2 regions of the Mesorhizobium sp. WSM4813 genome follow, and region 2 is predicted to be linked to the other one. Evidence: predicted binding sites of a transcription regulator. Region 2 holds the regulator's gene; the other holds the start of a gene.
The links. The regulator PhoB, encoded in region 2, activates phosphate uptake and scavenging genes when phosphate is short. The targets are predictions, from matches to a motif close to TGTCATNNANCTGTCAT.
Positions count from the first base shown of each region.

Region 1: the regulator PhoB is predicted to act here: its motif matches at 5,909-5,925, upstream of ppk2 (polyphosphate kinase 2).

Region 1 covers NZ_JBVVQU010000057.1:9,334-16,546, forward strand. The annotation lists gene AC0L25_RS26255 (hypothetical protein) at 1-117, shown strand, start outside; gene AC0L25_RS26260 (hypothetical protein) at 180-341, shown strand; gene AC0L25_RS26265 (DUF423 domain-containing protein) at 440-814, opposite strand; gene AC0L25_RS26270 (multidrug efflux MFS transporter) at 856-2,115, opposite strand; gene AC0L25_RS26275 (GntR family transcriptional regulator) at 2,296-2,961, shown strand; gene AC0L25_RS26280 (DUF982 domain-containing protein) at 3,048-3,281, shown strand; gene AC0L25_RS26285 (hypothetical protein) at 3,338-3,496, opposite strand; gene AC0L25_RS26290 (glycosyl transferase family 90) at 4,113-4,673, shown strand; gene AC0L25_RS26295 (aldo/keto reductase) at 4,710-5,753, opposite strand; gene ppk2 (polyphosphate kinase 2) at 6,027-6,947, shown strand; gene AC0L25_RS26305 (dihydrofolate reductase family protein) at 7,188-7,213, opposite strand, start outside.
Region 2 covers NZ_JBVVQU010000007.1:83,172-90,384, forward strand. The annotation lists gene AC0L25_RS05860 (ROK family protein) at 112-1,359, shown strand; gene phoB (phosphate regulon transcriptional regulator PhoB) at 1,631-2,320, opposite strand; gene phoU (phosphate signaling complex protein PhoU) at 2,337-3,044, opposite strand; gene pstB (phosphate ABC transporter ATP-binding protein PstB) at 3,083-3,898, opposite strand; gene pstA (phosphate ABC transporter permease PstA) at 3,912-5,525, opposite strand; gene pstC (phosphate ABC transporter permease subunit PstC) at 5,518-6,906, opposite strand; gene AC0L25_RS05890 (PstS family phosphate ABC transporter substrate-binding protein) at 7,027-7,213, opposite strand, start outside.

The DNA of each region.
Region 1 (7,213 bases), on a different contig from region 2:
GACATCTATCGCAATGACTGGAGCATTACCTCCAACGCGGTGACCCGGACACGTCGCGGCAACGCCGGCCCGTGGATCCGCGATCTGCGTTTTCTTGTGGAACGCAAGCGGAGCTGATCGGCACGGCATTTTCGGGCCAGTCAATTGGATCGATTCAAATTTGAAAAAGGAGCCAAGCCATGCATCCGATCAATCATCTGTTCGAAGACATCTATCGCAACTACTGGGGCATCTCGCCGGCCCTCGATAGGCCGGAGCGGCGCCGCCGGACCAAACCGGCGGCACGCAATCGCGACCTGCCGGTCCGGCCCGAAACGCCGGCAAGATTGGCCATCGTCTGAGTGACCGTGGTTTGGCTGAACCCGGCCGTTTTGCCTGCAAGCGCCGCACTTTGAGGTGGGGAGTGTCGGACTCCCCGATTGGTGCGGGGAATGCCGTCTCAGGAGCGCGGGCGCGCCAGCGCCGAGGCTGCAACCGCCAGCCAGCCGGCGATGAGCAAGGTGCCGCCGATCGGCGCCGACATCGGGAAAAGCCGCGAGCCGAGGAAGTCTCGGGCGAGGAGATCGCTACAGAACAATACAAGCCCGACGAGAACGATAAGGCTTGCGGTTCGCAGGATCCGGTTTGCGCCGATGAGCCCGATAGCAAGAAAGACCGGCGCATGCATGAGCAGGAAGGACGCAACCGTGCCGACGAAAGCGCCGCCCAGATGTGCCGCCGCGGCGGACAGCGCCACGCCGGCCGCGCCGCACAGGCCGCCGACGAAAACGAGGGTGCGGCCGCTGCCGCTTGCTGGGTGCTCGGCCGTGCTCATGTCTCTGGTCTCCGTGAAGTAGTGATAGCCCGCAAACCGTGTCAGGATTTGCCCGCCTGCACCAGCATGTCGCGTGCGCGGCGTGACTGGACCAGCCAGTTATACGCCGCTCCGCCCGCCATCAGCACGGACGTGCCGAGAAATACAGCGCGCATGCCGAAATGACCACCGACGAAGCCGCCGAGCAGCGGCCCGGCGACCTGTCCGGCATATTGCGCCGAGATCGACAAGCCCAGCACATTGCCGCCGATGCCGTCCGGAACATTGTGGCGGATGACGCTGGTGATGCAGGGCAAGAGGCCGCCAAGCGCCAGCCCCATCAGGAAACGCAGGCCGACGAGCTGCCAGCCCTGAGTGACGAAGGCCTGCGGGATCAGCAGCAGCGCCGAGACGGCAAGCGCCCCAATGATGACGTTCCAGTGGCCGACGCGGTCAGCAAGCTTGCCGAGGCGCGAGGCCGACAGGATGGCGCCAAGTGCTGCCGCCGACATGACGACGCCGGAGGTCAGTGTTAGCAGGCTTTGATCCTCGATGAGCTGCCGCACGTAGACCGTGATGATCGGCTCGATCGACATGGTGGCGAAGCTCAACAGCGTGCCGGTCGCCAGCATGGCAACGACGGGGCGCTTGTCCGAGATTTGCGACCAGCCACCTTTCGGCTTCTCAGTTGGTGCTGATTTGTCGGCTACCGGGCGAGGGTTCTCCTTGATGAGAAAAGCCGTTGCCAGGAACGCCAGGAAAATGACGCCGCCGGCGAGCAGGAAGGTGGCGCGGATGCCGATCAAGGGCGGCAGCGCGCCGCCGAGCAGGGGGCCGACGAGGGCGCCGGCGGTGATGCCGGCCGACAGCACGCCGAGCGCCCAACCTGACCGGTCGTTCGGCGTCTGCATGGCGACCAAAATGGTCGAACCCGAGGAATAGCCGCCGGCGAAACCGATCAGCAGGCGCAGCAGCACCAATTGCCAGGCAGTCTCCACCATGCCGGTCAGCGACATGCAGACGGCCATGCCGAAACTGGCGCGCACCAGCATCAGCTTGCGGCCGTAGCGGTCGCCCAGCCGTCCCCACAGCGGCGCCACCAGCGCGGCGGCGAAGAACGTCGCGCCATAGGCGATGCCGGACCACTGTACAACAGCCGCGTGCCCCTCGGCGCCCAGCTGCTCGACATAAAGCGGCAGGAAGGGCAACAGCAGGGTCATGGCGACAAGCGTGCTGAACGAGCCGGCAAAACACACGGCGAGATTGCGGCGCCAGTGGATGTTGTGGGTGCCTTGCGAGGCAGGGGTGGCGTCTTGCGGCATGTCATGTCCTGTCGGGCAAGTCTGTCGGCGGCTTGCTGTGGATACCGTTTTGGGATACCAAGCTGGTATTCGTCATGGACGCAAGTCTGGCCGCTGTCAATGCGGCCACTCTCAAACGTAATCGGCAAACGCTGGCCAGCGACCCGATCGCCGAAACAAAATGGCCAGAACGGAACCGCCATGTCGCAGATGCAGAATGTCGAAATTGGGCTTCGCGAGATGATCCTCGGCCTCGAGATCGGTCCGGGCGAGCGGCTGACGGAACGTTGGATCGAAAGCCGCTTCGGGGCTTCGCGCACGCCGGTCAGGGCAGCATTGCTGCGGCTCGAGACGGAAGGCCTCGTCTGCCGCGACGGGCGCGGCTGGACGGTATCGCCGATCAACCTCGCCGAGATCGAGCAGATCGCCGTCTACCGCGAGGCGGTCGAGGTCGCGGCAGTCAAGCTGACCTGTGCCTTGGCGGACAGGAGCGCCGTCGACGTCATCGAGGCGATGCTGGACTCCTGCGACGCCGGCACCCCGCGCGAGGAATGGCATCGCGTCGGCATGGATTTTCACATCGAGCTGGCACGCCTGTCCGGCAACGAGTTCCTGTTCAGGGCGGTCCGCGATGCCATGACGCGCCTGTCGCGGGCGCGTTGGCTGGAGGTGCGCGACGAGGCGGCACTCGGCCGTGCCTGGGCCGAACACCGTGCCATTCTGGCAGCGGTGCGGGCCGGCGATGCCGATGCGGCGGCACACCGGCTTTCGGTCCATATCGTCGGCAGCCGCGACCGGCTGGTGACGTCATTGCACAACGATCGGCGCGGCCTGCGTGCCAGAGGATTTGCCGTCGTCGCGGCGTGATTGCGGAGGGCAACCACTTTCGCCCTCGCTTCGCGAGCGCCGATGGCGTAAGAGCGGCGATGGAAAACAACCGATTTGAAACACCCGTGACCGTCAAGTCGGGCGCGGAGGGAACCACTCAGCTCTTGCGTACGGCCCGCGAGGCTTCCGATTACCTCCTCAACAGCTGGCCCGGCAAGCGCAGTCCAAAGCACCGCGAAGCGCTCCAAGCCTGCCATGATGCGCTGGCCGGCGACAAACCGGCGATGACCGCAAGGCGCGCCTTCATCGCCGCCGCCCGCGAGGTGAACGTGTTCGTCAGCGACAAGGCGCCGGCCTGAAGACGCAGCGGGATTCCTAGGCCAAATCCGATCCGCCTCGCGGGCCGGATGCGTTTTTACTCTGCCGTTTCCGTTTCGGTCTCGGACGTGGTCTCGTCTTCCGGTTTCGAACGTTCCTTGGCTGCCACCTTGGCCGCCTGCTTTTCGGCCTTCTTGGCGGCCTTCTGCCGGTCACGTTCCTTGCGTTCCTGGCCGTAATTCGGTGCTCGCGCCATATCTCTTCCTTTCACAATCCCAAAGGTTCTTAGCCCTGCCTAGGAGCATTGGGCTACAAACACAACACCACAAAGGGCGATCGGCTCCATACACAGCCGGCAGGCCGGCTGAACACGGTTCCGTGGCTTGCAAGATGACTGGCACAATGGTGTAGGAGGGCCGGGGGGCAAATCACAAGCCGACTTTTTTTTACCAAGTGACTGATGGCCACCCTTCAAAGAAATGCACAGAAGTTATTCTACTATGCGCGCAACGCCGTGCGCGATATCGCACCGCAGGCACTGTTCCGTCGCAGGCTCGCCGGGCTGCTCGATCAGGCCAGGCTTTCGGACGGATCGGTCCGCGCGCGACTCAATTATTACAATAGATTGCAGGATGCGTTCGCGCCGAGCGCCGGAGCCGTGCCGGTCAGCCGGCTGCCGAGAGGCCGGAGCATGTATTACTACGATCTGAAGGAATTTACCCGCTACTTCGATCCCGATTTGCGCATCGACCTCGAATTCGGCGACGTCATCGAGGTGCCTGCGACGCCGGCGATCGTCAAGGATCGGCCGATCGCCGGCGACAACAGGAACGGGGTCCCTGTTCAAGCTCAACAAATTCCGCCACTTCCACATGCCCGCCGACGATGTTGCCTTCGCGGACAAGCTGTCGGTTGCGGTGTGGCGCGGCGAGCTCAACAATCCGATAAGGACCTTGCTTCTGGAGGCCGCGCGCGATCTGCCCTTTTGCGATGTCGGCACGCCCAAACCGACGGCAGCGCCAGAGTATCGCAAGCCTTATCTGAGCATCGATCAGCAACGGCGCTGTCGCTACATCATTTCGCTCGAAGGCAACGATGTGGCGACCAACCTAAAATGGATCATGAGTTCGAATTCGCTGTGCCTGATGCCGCCGCCGACGTACGAGACATGGTTCGCCGAAAGCGAACTCATAGCCAACGTCCACTATGTGCCGCTCGAACCGGATTTCACGGATCTCGCCGAGCGGGTGCAATATCTCGAACGTCATCCGACTGAGGCCGAGCGCATCGTTGCCGCCGCCAACGCCTATTGCGGCAATTTCGCCGATGAACTGGCCGAGCAGGCGATCTGCTTGCTCGTGCTCTACAAATATTTCGTGCTCAGCGGCCAGATCGAGCCTGATCCCGAGGTCTGGCGTTTTATCTCAGGCTAAGCCCGCGGCGGCCTTCGACCTGATCCCGACCCGTTGTCAGATACCTCCCCGGTCAAGAACCAGATCGGCCGGACCGAACCGGTCCTTTGCCGTGAACTGCTGGTGCCAGTAGGGATACAGAACGGGCGGCCGGCTCACAGCGTCCAGGCGTGCTCGTTCGTCGCTGGTCAGTGACAGGCTTGCAGCGGCGATATTGTCCTTGAACTGCGCTTCGGTCCGTCCGCCGATCACCAGCGAGCTGACGGCCGGCCGGCCGAGCAGCCAGGCAAGCGCCACCTGCGCTGCCGAGACGCTATGGTTCTTGCCGATAAAGGCAAGCACATCGACGATCCGCCACAGCCGGTCCTCATCACGGATCGGCGGTTCCTTCCAGCCACTGAGCTGGCGGGCGGTGGCCTGGTCGCGGTGGTATTTGCCGGACAGCAGTCCACCGGCGAGCGGGCTCCACACCAGCACGCCAAGCCCCTGGTCGACCGAGATCGGCAGCAGTTCATATTCGGCTTCGCGTGCTTCCAGCGTGTAGTGGATCTGCTGGGTGACGAAGCGCGGCTGATGCTGGCGGTCGCTGATCCCCAGCGCCTTCATCACTTGCCAGCCGGAATAGTTGGAACAGCCGACATAGCGGACCTTGCCCTGGCTGACGAGCGTGTCGAGCGCGGCGATGGTCTCCTCGAGCGGCGTCGTGCCGTCCCATTCGTGCAGGAAATAGATGTCGATGACATCGGTCCTGAGGCGCTTCAGGCTCTTCTCGCACTCGCGGATCAGATGGTAGCGCGACAGGCCTTCCTCATTGGGGCCGTTGCCGATCCGCATGCGCGCCTTGGAGGCGATCAGCACATCGCCCTTGCGCTTGCCGCCGAGCGCTTCGCCGATGATCTCTTCCGAAAGCCCGTTCGAATAGACGTTGGCAGTGTCGATGAGATTGATGCCGGAATCGATGCAGAGGTCGATCATCCGGCGTGCCTCGTCGAGATCGGTCTTGCCGACCGCCGAAAATGCGCCGGCGCCGCCAAAGGTCATGGTGCCCATGGTCAGCGTCGAAACCTTCAGCCCGGAACGGCCGAGTGTGCGGTATTCCATGTCAGATCCTCGCGGTTATGTTTGAGAGAGGGGGTGCCTCGAAGCTAGCCCGAAATTGCCTGAGTAGGACAATTCGCGCGGCTTGTCGCCCCGTGCCGCCGGAGCGGAGCAATCACATCTCGCGGATTGTAGTGATGAACGGTACGCAGGCCGGCTGCAATAAAACCGTCATTGCGGGTCTATATCAAGTCGGCTCAGGGTTCCATCTTCGGCTGACCGGGAGGTAGGGCGCCTGACAGCAGCCGACACGGGCGTGCACGCGGAGCAGCATGAATGACCGAAGCAAAACAGAATCCTCCTGCCAGGGATTGGCTGGAAGCGGAGCTCGCCGACACGCTCGACGAAGACTACGAGCTGGAAATGTCGGAACCGGCGCTGTCGCTGGAAATCGCCAAGATCTACAAGAACGCGCATCCGCCCTCGATGGATCGCATGCAGTATTTTCGCGACCTGATCACCCTGCAATCCGAATTGATCAAGCTGCAGTCCTGGGTGGCTTACACCAAAAAGAAGCTGGTGGTGGTTTTCGAGGGCCGCGACTCGGCCGGCAAGGGTGGGGTCATCAAGCGCATCACCCAGCGGCTCAATCCGCGCATCTGCCGCGTCGTAGCACTGCCGGCGCCGACCGAGCGCGAGAAGTCGCAATGGTATTTCCAGCGCTACGTCCCGTATCTGCCGGCAGGCGGCGAGATCGTGCTGTTCGATCGCTCCTGGTACAACCGCTCCGGCGTCGAACGGGTGATGGGCTTCGCCGAGCCGGATCAGGTCGAGGAGTTCTTCCGCGACGTGCCGGAGTTCGAGCGCATGCTCGTCCGCTCCGGCGTCACGCTGGTCAAATACTGGTTCTCCATCACCGACGAGGAGCAGCAGATGCGCTTCCAGATGCGCATCCATGATCCGATGAAGCAGTGGAAGCTGTCGCCGATGGACTTGCAGTCGCGCGTGCGCTGGGAGCAGTACACCAAGGCCAAGGAAGAGACCTTCGCCCGCACCAACATTCCCGAAGCCCCCTGGTTCATCGTCGAAGGCAATGACAAGAAGCGCGCACGCCTGAACTGCATCGACCATCTCCTCAAGCAAATGCCTTATGAAGAAGTGCCGCACGAAGAGATCACGCTACCCGACCGCGTCTTCAATCCCGAATACGAGCGCCAGGTGCTGCCGCGCGAGCTGTATGTGCCGGAGAAGTATTGATCATCTGGGACTGCTAAAGGCCCGGACGGGCGGCATTCCTTCGCGCCCCCTCTGTCCTGCCGGACATCTCCCCCACGCGGGGGGAGATTGGCAGCGTCGCCGACGGCGCCACTTTTGCAACGCTGATGATTGGCGAAAGCCGGCGCGACATCCGATCTCCCCGTGTGGGGGAGATGTCCGGCAGGATAGAGGCGGGCGCGAAGGATCTCGGCGTGCGGAGTTACGACCGCTATCGAAGAACTACGCGCGCTTGATGATGACGTGCG
Region 2 (7,213 bases):
CGAGTCTCGGAATAAATAATGACAGGGCCCGCTGCCTCTGCGAGTATTTGTCGGACATTACCGACGGCTTCCGATCCATGAGCGGCCGCGGCAATAGGGAGGAAGCAAAGAATGTCGGTTGGAATCCGTCATGACGATTTGCGCCGGCGCAACCGGGCCATGGTGATTTCGGCCGTGCGCCGGGCCGGCCAGCCGTCGCGGACCGAGATCGCCGCAACCACCGCCCTCAGCCATTCGACCATATCGGCGATCTCTTCCGACCTGATCCAGGAAGGCATCCTGACCGAGATCAAGGCGAGCGAGACCGTTTCGATGAAACGCGGCCGACCGCAGGTCGGCCTCAGCCTCAATCCGGAAGCCGCTGCGGTCTTGGCGGTCGTGTTGTCGCTGAATTTCCTGTCGGTCGCCGTCATCGACTATGCCGGACAGGTGGTCGCCGAGGAACAACGCCGGCTGGACACGCTGACCATGTCGCGCGACGAGCTGATCGGCGAATGTGTCGCCATCGTCCGGCGGCGGCTCGAAGACCCCGACCTCGATGTCCAAAGCGTCGCCCGCATCGCGCTGGCGATCCAGGGCATCACCGATTCCCATGCGCGCGCCATGTTGTGGTCGCCGATCACGCCGCAGACGAATATCGCCTTCGCCGACATTCTGGAACGCGAGTTCGGCATCCCGGCCATCATGGAGAACGACTGCAACATGATGGCCGTGGCGCTGCGTTGGCGCGACCCGGATCGCTACCGCGATGATTTCATCGCCATCCTGCTCTCGCATGGCATCGGTATGGGGCTGGTGCTGAAGAGCGAACTGTTCACCGGCACCCATTCCTCAGGCGGTGAATTCGGCCACATGATCCATCGGCCGGGCGGCGCGCTTTGCCGCTGCGGGCGGCGTGGCTGCGTCGAGGCCTATGCCGGCAACTACGCCATCTGGCGCAACGCAAGGCAATTGAGCGAGAACGCCGAGCCGGTCGCCGATGTCAGCGACGCCGCGATGCGGGCACTGGCGGCCCGGGCGCGCCAGACGGACGGACCGGAGCGCGAAGCCTACCGCAAGGCTGGCGAAGCACTCGGCTTCGGGCTCGGCAGCCTATTCGCGCTGATCGATCCGGCGCCGGTCGCCATGGTCGGCGCCAGCGCTGCCGCCTTCGACCTGATCGAGCCGGCCCTGCGCGAGGCCATCGCCCAGACCGCCGGCGGCCAGCATTCGGGTTCGATTTCCTTCGACACCGAGCCGAACGAACTGCCGCTGATCCGCGAAGGCTGTGCCATGCGGGCGCTGAGTTTCGTCGACCAGGAGATTTTCGCGCCGGGCATCCAGGCGCGAGCCGGCTCGGTCGGAAAGAACGTGGCTTGAATTCGAAGGCAGGGATCGCCGGATCGCGACTTGGGGATGTGTTGAGATTCAGGTCAGGCCGAGTCGAGAACAGTGGGTTCCGAGAACCGGAGCGGAGCGTACTTTTGGGTACGTGAGCCCGCGCATGACCCCGAAATCGAGATCGATTTCGGAAGGGTCATGCGCAAAATCAAAGCTCTACAGCGTCCTTTGCGCGCCCAACAGGGGCGCGCGGCGCTGTAGGTAAGCGCAGGAAGCCGCCGGTCGCAGGCCGGCATCACCTGAATATCAGCTAGTCTTCCCTGATCGCATAGCCCGCGCCGCGGATGGTGCGGATGACATCGGGCATGCGACCATTGTTGACCGCCTTGCGCAACCGTCCGACATGGACGTCCACCGTGCGCTCGTCAATGTAGATCGTCTCGCCCCAGACATTGTCGAGCAACTGGCTGCGCGAGAAGACCCGACCCGGGTGCCGCATCATGAATTCGAGCAGCCGGAACTCGGTTGGCCCGAGCCGGATCTCGCTCTTCTTGCGATAGACCCTGTGCGACTCGCGATCGAGCACGATGTCGCCGACCTTCAGCACGCTGGACAGCACTTCGGGCTTGGCGCGGCGCAGCAGCGCCTTGACCCTGGCCATGAATTCCGGTGTCGAGAACGGCTTGACCAGATAGTCGTCGGCTCCCGTGGAAAGGCCGCGCACCCGGTCGCTCTCCTCGCCGCGCGCGGTCAGCATGATGATCGGCAGTCGCTCGGTTTCGGGACGCACCCGAAGGCGCCGGCAAAGCTCGATGCCGGAAACCGCCGGCACCATCCAGTCGAGCACCAGCAGATCGGGCACGTTTTCCTGCAGCCGGATTTCGGCCTCGTCGCCGCGCGTCACCACCTCAACCTGATAACCTTCGGATTCCAGATTGTAGCGAAGGAGGACGCCCAGCGGCTCTTCGTCCTCCACCACCATGATGCGCGGCGCGATCATCGGCCGGTCACTCCTGTCATGTCGCCGACGCCGACATGGTCGTTTCGTCGAGCTTCGGGCGATCCGCCGGCAATTGCTGCCCGGTCACGACATAGTAGGCGTTTTCGGCGATGTTGGTGACATGATCGCCGATACGCTCGAGATTCTTGGCGCAGAACAGAAGATGCGTGCAGGCGGTGATGTTGCGCGGATCCTCCATCATGTAGGTCAGGAGTTCGCGAAAAACCGCCGTGTATTTCACGTCGATCTTCTGGTCGTCGGCGCGCAGTTCTTTCAACGCGCCGGCATTGCGCGCCACATAGTGCTCGACCACGCCGCGGAGCTGCACAAGAACGAGATCCGCCATCGCGTCGATACCGTGCGACAGATTACGCGGCGTGGCGCTCTGCCCGACTGCGCTGACCCGCTTGGCTATGTTCTTGGCCAAATCGCCGATGCGCTCGAGATCACCGGCCATGCGGATTGCGCCAACCACGGCGCGCAGATCTTGCGCCATCGGCTGCCGCTTGGCGATCAGCGTGATCGCACTATCGTCGAGTTCGCGCTGCCGCGCATCCATGATGGCGTCGTCCGAGACGACGCGCTGCGCCATCGCATTGTCTGACGCAAGCAACGCGCGGATCGAGGCTGCGACCATCGCGGCGGCGAGCTCGTCCATGTCGCGGATCAGCCTGTCGATGTGCTCCAGTTCCTCGTCGAAAGATGCGACGGTGTGTTCACCCATGATACTGTCCTCGTGTTCGAAATTCGCCGCCGGACCGCTCAGCCGAACCGGCCGGTGATGTAGTCCTGGGTGCGCTTGTCGTCGGGATTGGTGAACATCTTGTCGGTCGCGCCCTCCTCGACCAGATAGCCGAGATGGAACATCGCCGTGCGTTGCGACACGCGCGCGGCCTGCTGCATCGAATGGGTGACGATGACGATCGTGTAGTTCTGGCGCAGTTCGTCGATCAGTTCCTCGACGCGGGCGGTGGCGATCGGATCCAACGCCGAACAGGGCTCGTCCATCAGGATTACTTCCGGCGACACGGCGATGGCGCGCGCGATGCACAGGCGCTGCTGCTGTCCGCCGGAGAGGCCGGTGCCCGACTCGAGCAGGCGATCCTTGACCTCGTTGAACAGGCCGGCCTTCTTCAGGCTCGATTCGACGATGCCGTCCAACTCGGCCTTGCTCCTGGCCAGGCCGTGAATGCGCGGACCGTAGGCGACGTTTTCATAGATCGACTTCGGAAACGGGTTCGGCTTCTGGAATACCATGCCGACGCGAGCTCGCAGCTCGACGACATCGATTTTCGGGTCGTAGACATCCTCACCGTCGAGCGTGATCTTGCCGCTCACCCGCGCGATATCGATGGTGTCGTTCATTCGGTTCAGGCAACGCAGGAAGGTCGACTTGCCACAGCCCGATGGGCCGATCAACGCTGTCACCTGGTTCTCGCGGACATCGAGATCCACGTCGAACAGAGCCCGCTTCTCGCCGTAATGAACGGAGACCTTTTCGCCCTTCATCTTGATCGAAGGGGCGTTGGTTCCGCTGCTCAGTTTCTGTTCGACGCCGGCTTCCGTCATGATGTTCATATCCTCTACCCCCTTACCAGCGCCGCTCGAAGCGCCTACGCAGTATCACCGCAATGGCGTTCATGATGACCAAAAACAGCAGCAGAATCAAAATCGCCGCCGAAGTCTTCTGCTGGAATCCAGCTTCCGGGAAATCGGCCCACATGAATATCTGCACCGGCAGGATCGTCGCGGGATCGGTAAAGCCGCCGGGAATGTCGACGATGAAGGCGACCATGCCGATCATCAGCAACGGCGCGGTTTCGCCCAGCGCATGCGCCATTCCGAGGATGGTGCCGGTCATGATACCCGGCATCGCCAGCGGAAGAACGTGATGGAATACGGTCTGGACCTTGGACGCTCCGATGCCGAGCGCCGCCTCGCGGATCGACGGCGGCACGGCGCGCAGCGAAGCGCGCGAGGCGATGATGATGATCGGCAGGGTCATCAGCGCCAACACCATGCCGCCGACCACCGGGGCCGAGCGCGGCATGCCGAAGAAATTCAGGAATACGGCAAGTCCAAGCAGGCCGAAGACGATCGAAGGCACAGCCGCCAGATTGTTGATATTCACTTCGATGATCGTCGTCAGCCGGTTCTTGGGCGCAAATTCCTCAAGATAGATCGCCGCCGAAACGCCGATCGGAAAGGCGATGGCGAGCGTAACGATCATGGTCAGGAACGATCCGACGACCGCGCCCCAGACACCGGCCAGTTCCGGCTCGCGGCTTGCGCCGGTGAAGAAGAAGATCGAGTTGAACCGGCTTTCGATCTGGCCGGCGCTCTTCAGCGTGTCGAGCCAGACGATCTCCTTGTCGGAAATCTTTCGCGATGCTTCCGGCGTATCGATGACGCGCAGGAATGCCTGGCCGCTCGCGGCGGGCGCCGTGCTGTCCAGCGCCTCGATCACCGTGCCCTTTGCGACCGCCGTTCCGTTGGCGCCAGGCGACAGCGCGGTGAGTTTGACCGTGCCGCCATTGAACGCGACCAGCAGCGACGACGCGCCGCTCGTCAGCGTGAGCGTGCCGTTTTCGCCCTCGGTCGCACCATGGCCGCGCGCCAGCGCCAGCATGGCATCGTCGCCGAAGGTCAGATCGATGTCGCCGCTGGTTTCCGAAGGCGTGACGCTTGTCGAAATCGCTTCGTCCGAACCGACGTCGGCAAGCAAACCTTTGAGATAAAGGTCGGCAAAATCGTCAAGTGGAACGGCATAGTCCACCGTTCCTCCGAGCATCCCCGGATCAGCCGCAATATCCTTGCGCAGGAAGACGCCTGTGCCGGTGGAAATCAGCCCGCGCAGCAGTCGCTTGTCCTGACGGCTCGTAATATCCGGAAATCTCGCCCTAAGCGCTTGCTGAGCGATGGCATCGTAGTTGACGGCATCGAGTTTCGCGGGGTCGACCTTGGCCGCCGAGAGATCGATCGGCAGCGTCAGATAATTCTGCCGCAACGCCGGGATCGCCTGCGTGACGATCGTCGACAGGAGCAGCACAAGGAATAAGCCGGCCAACGCGACGGCTGCGGCGCCGAGCCATTTGAACCATGTTTCGGTGCGGTAACGACCTTTCAGCCGCGCCTTCGCGGCATCGTCGGTATGAATGCTGACCGGCCGTCCGACGGCGCCGAATGACGAGATCGCATCAGTCATATTGCTCTCGGTATTTCTGGACGACGCGCAAAGCGACGATGTTGAGGGTAAGCGTGATGCAGAACAGCACCAGGCCGAGTGCGAAGGCTGCAAGCGTCTTGGCGCTGTCGAACTCCTGATCGCCCACCAGCAGCGTCACGATCTGCACGGTCACGGTGGTGACCGCTTCGAGCGGGTTGGCCGTGAGGTTTGCCGCCAGCCCCGCCGCCATGACCACGATCATTGTTTCGCCGATTGCGCGGCTGACGGCAAGCAGCATCGCCGAAACGATGCCCGGAAGGGCAGCAGGAAGGACCACCTTGCGGATGGTTTCCGACTTGGTCGCGCCGAGGCCGGCGGAACCGTCTCTCAGGGATTGCGGAACGGCGTTGATCACATCATCGGAAAGCGAGGAAACGAAGGGAATGATCATGATACCCATGACCACGCCTGCGGCGAGCGCAGATTCGGACGCGACGTTGAGGCCCAGGCTTTCGCCGATACCGCGGAAGTAGGGCGCAACCGTCAGCGCGGCGAAGAAGCCGTAGACGACGGTCGGAATGCCGGCGAGGATTTCCAGAACCGGCTTTGCCACCGCGCGGACGCTTTTGGAGGCGTAATCCGAAAGGTAGATCGCAGCCATCAGCCCGATCGGCGCAGCCACCAGCATGGCGATGAAGGTGATGAGCAACGTGCCGGCAAAGAGCGGCACCATGCCAAAAATGTCCTCGTTGACCGCCCCGGCTTCCGCTCCGGCGCCGGTGAAGGCGCTCTGCGGCGACCAATGCGTGCCGAACAGGAACTTGTAGAACGGCACCTGTTGGAAGAACCGCAGGGATTCGAAGATGAGCGAGAGAACGATGCCGACCGTCGTCAGGATCGCGACCACCGAACAGGCGATCAAGAATGCGCGAAGAACGCGCTCGACCACGTGGCGCGCCCGGTAGGCCGGTGCGATGCGCGAATTGGCCCAGTAAAATCCGGACGCGGAAAGCACGAGCGCGACGGCCCAGATGATCCAGGAGCTGGTCGTATGGATCGATTTGTAGACGGCGGCAGCCGCCTCTTTCGTGGGATCGGCGAAGCCTACAAGCCCGCCAAAGGCCATCGCGCGAGCGTCGCGGATGAAAGCTTCGACCTGCGGAATGCCCATTCCCGACAATTCGGTGGAGAAGCGGTCGGCAATGATCGACGATTCAATTCCCGGCGTGACCAGCGACCACAACAAGATCGCAAGCAGCGCGGGACCGGCAGCAAAAAGCGCCAGAAACATGCCATGTTGGCCAGGCAGCGAATGCAATCGCGCGACGTCGCCATTGACACTGGCAATGGCGCGTCTCCGGCCGATCAAATAGGCCGCAGCTGCCAGAACCAGCAGAAGAACAACGAGATAACCGACCATGATTCAGGACGTCCCCTCGACCGCCGGTCATTCACCGGCTCAAAGCACGGGACCTTGGTCCCGCGCTTTGGGCTTTAGAGCATGAGGGTCAGAGCGAATATACGCCCGGACCCCGAAACATCAGGAGCCCATGCCCTTCAGGGCCTTGGCGTTTTCGGCCCATGTGGCGCGCTCGGCGTCCGGCAGCGGGATCAGGCCCTTGTCGGCCAGATAACCATCAGGACCCCATGCAGCCTCCGAGGTGTACTCGGCGATGAACTCCTGCATGCCGGGGATGACGCCAACATGCTCTTTCTTGGCATAGACA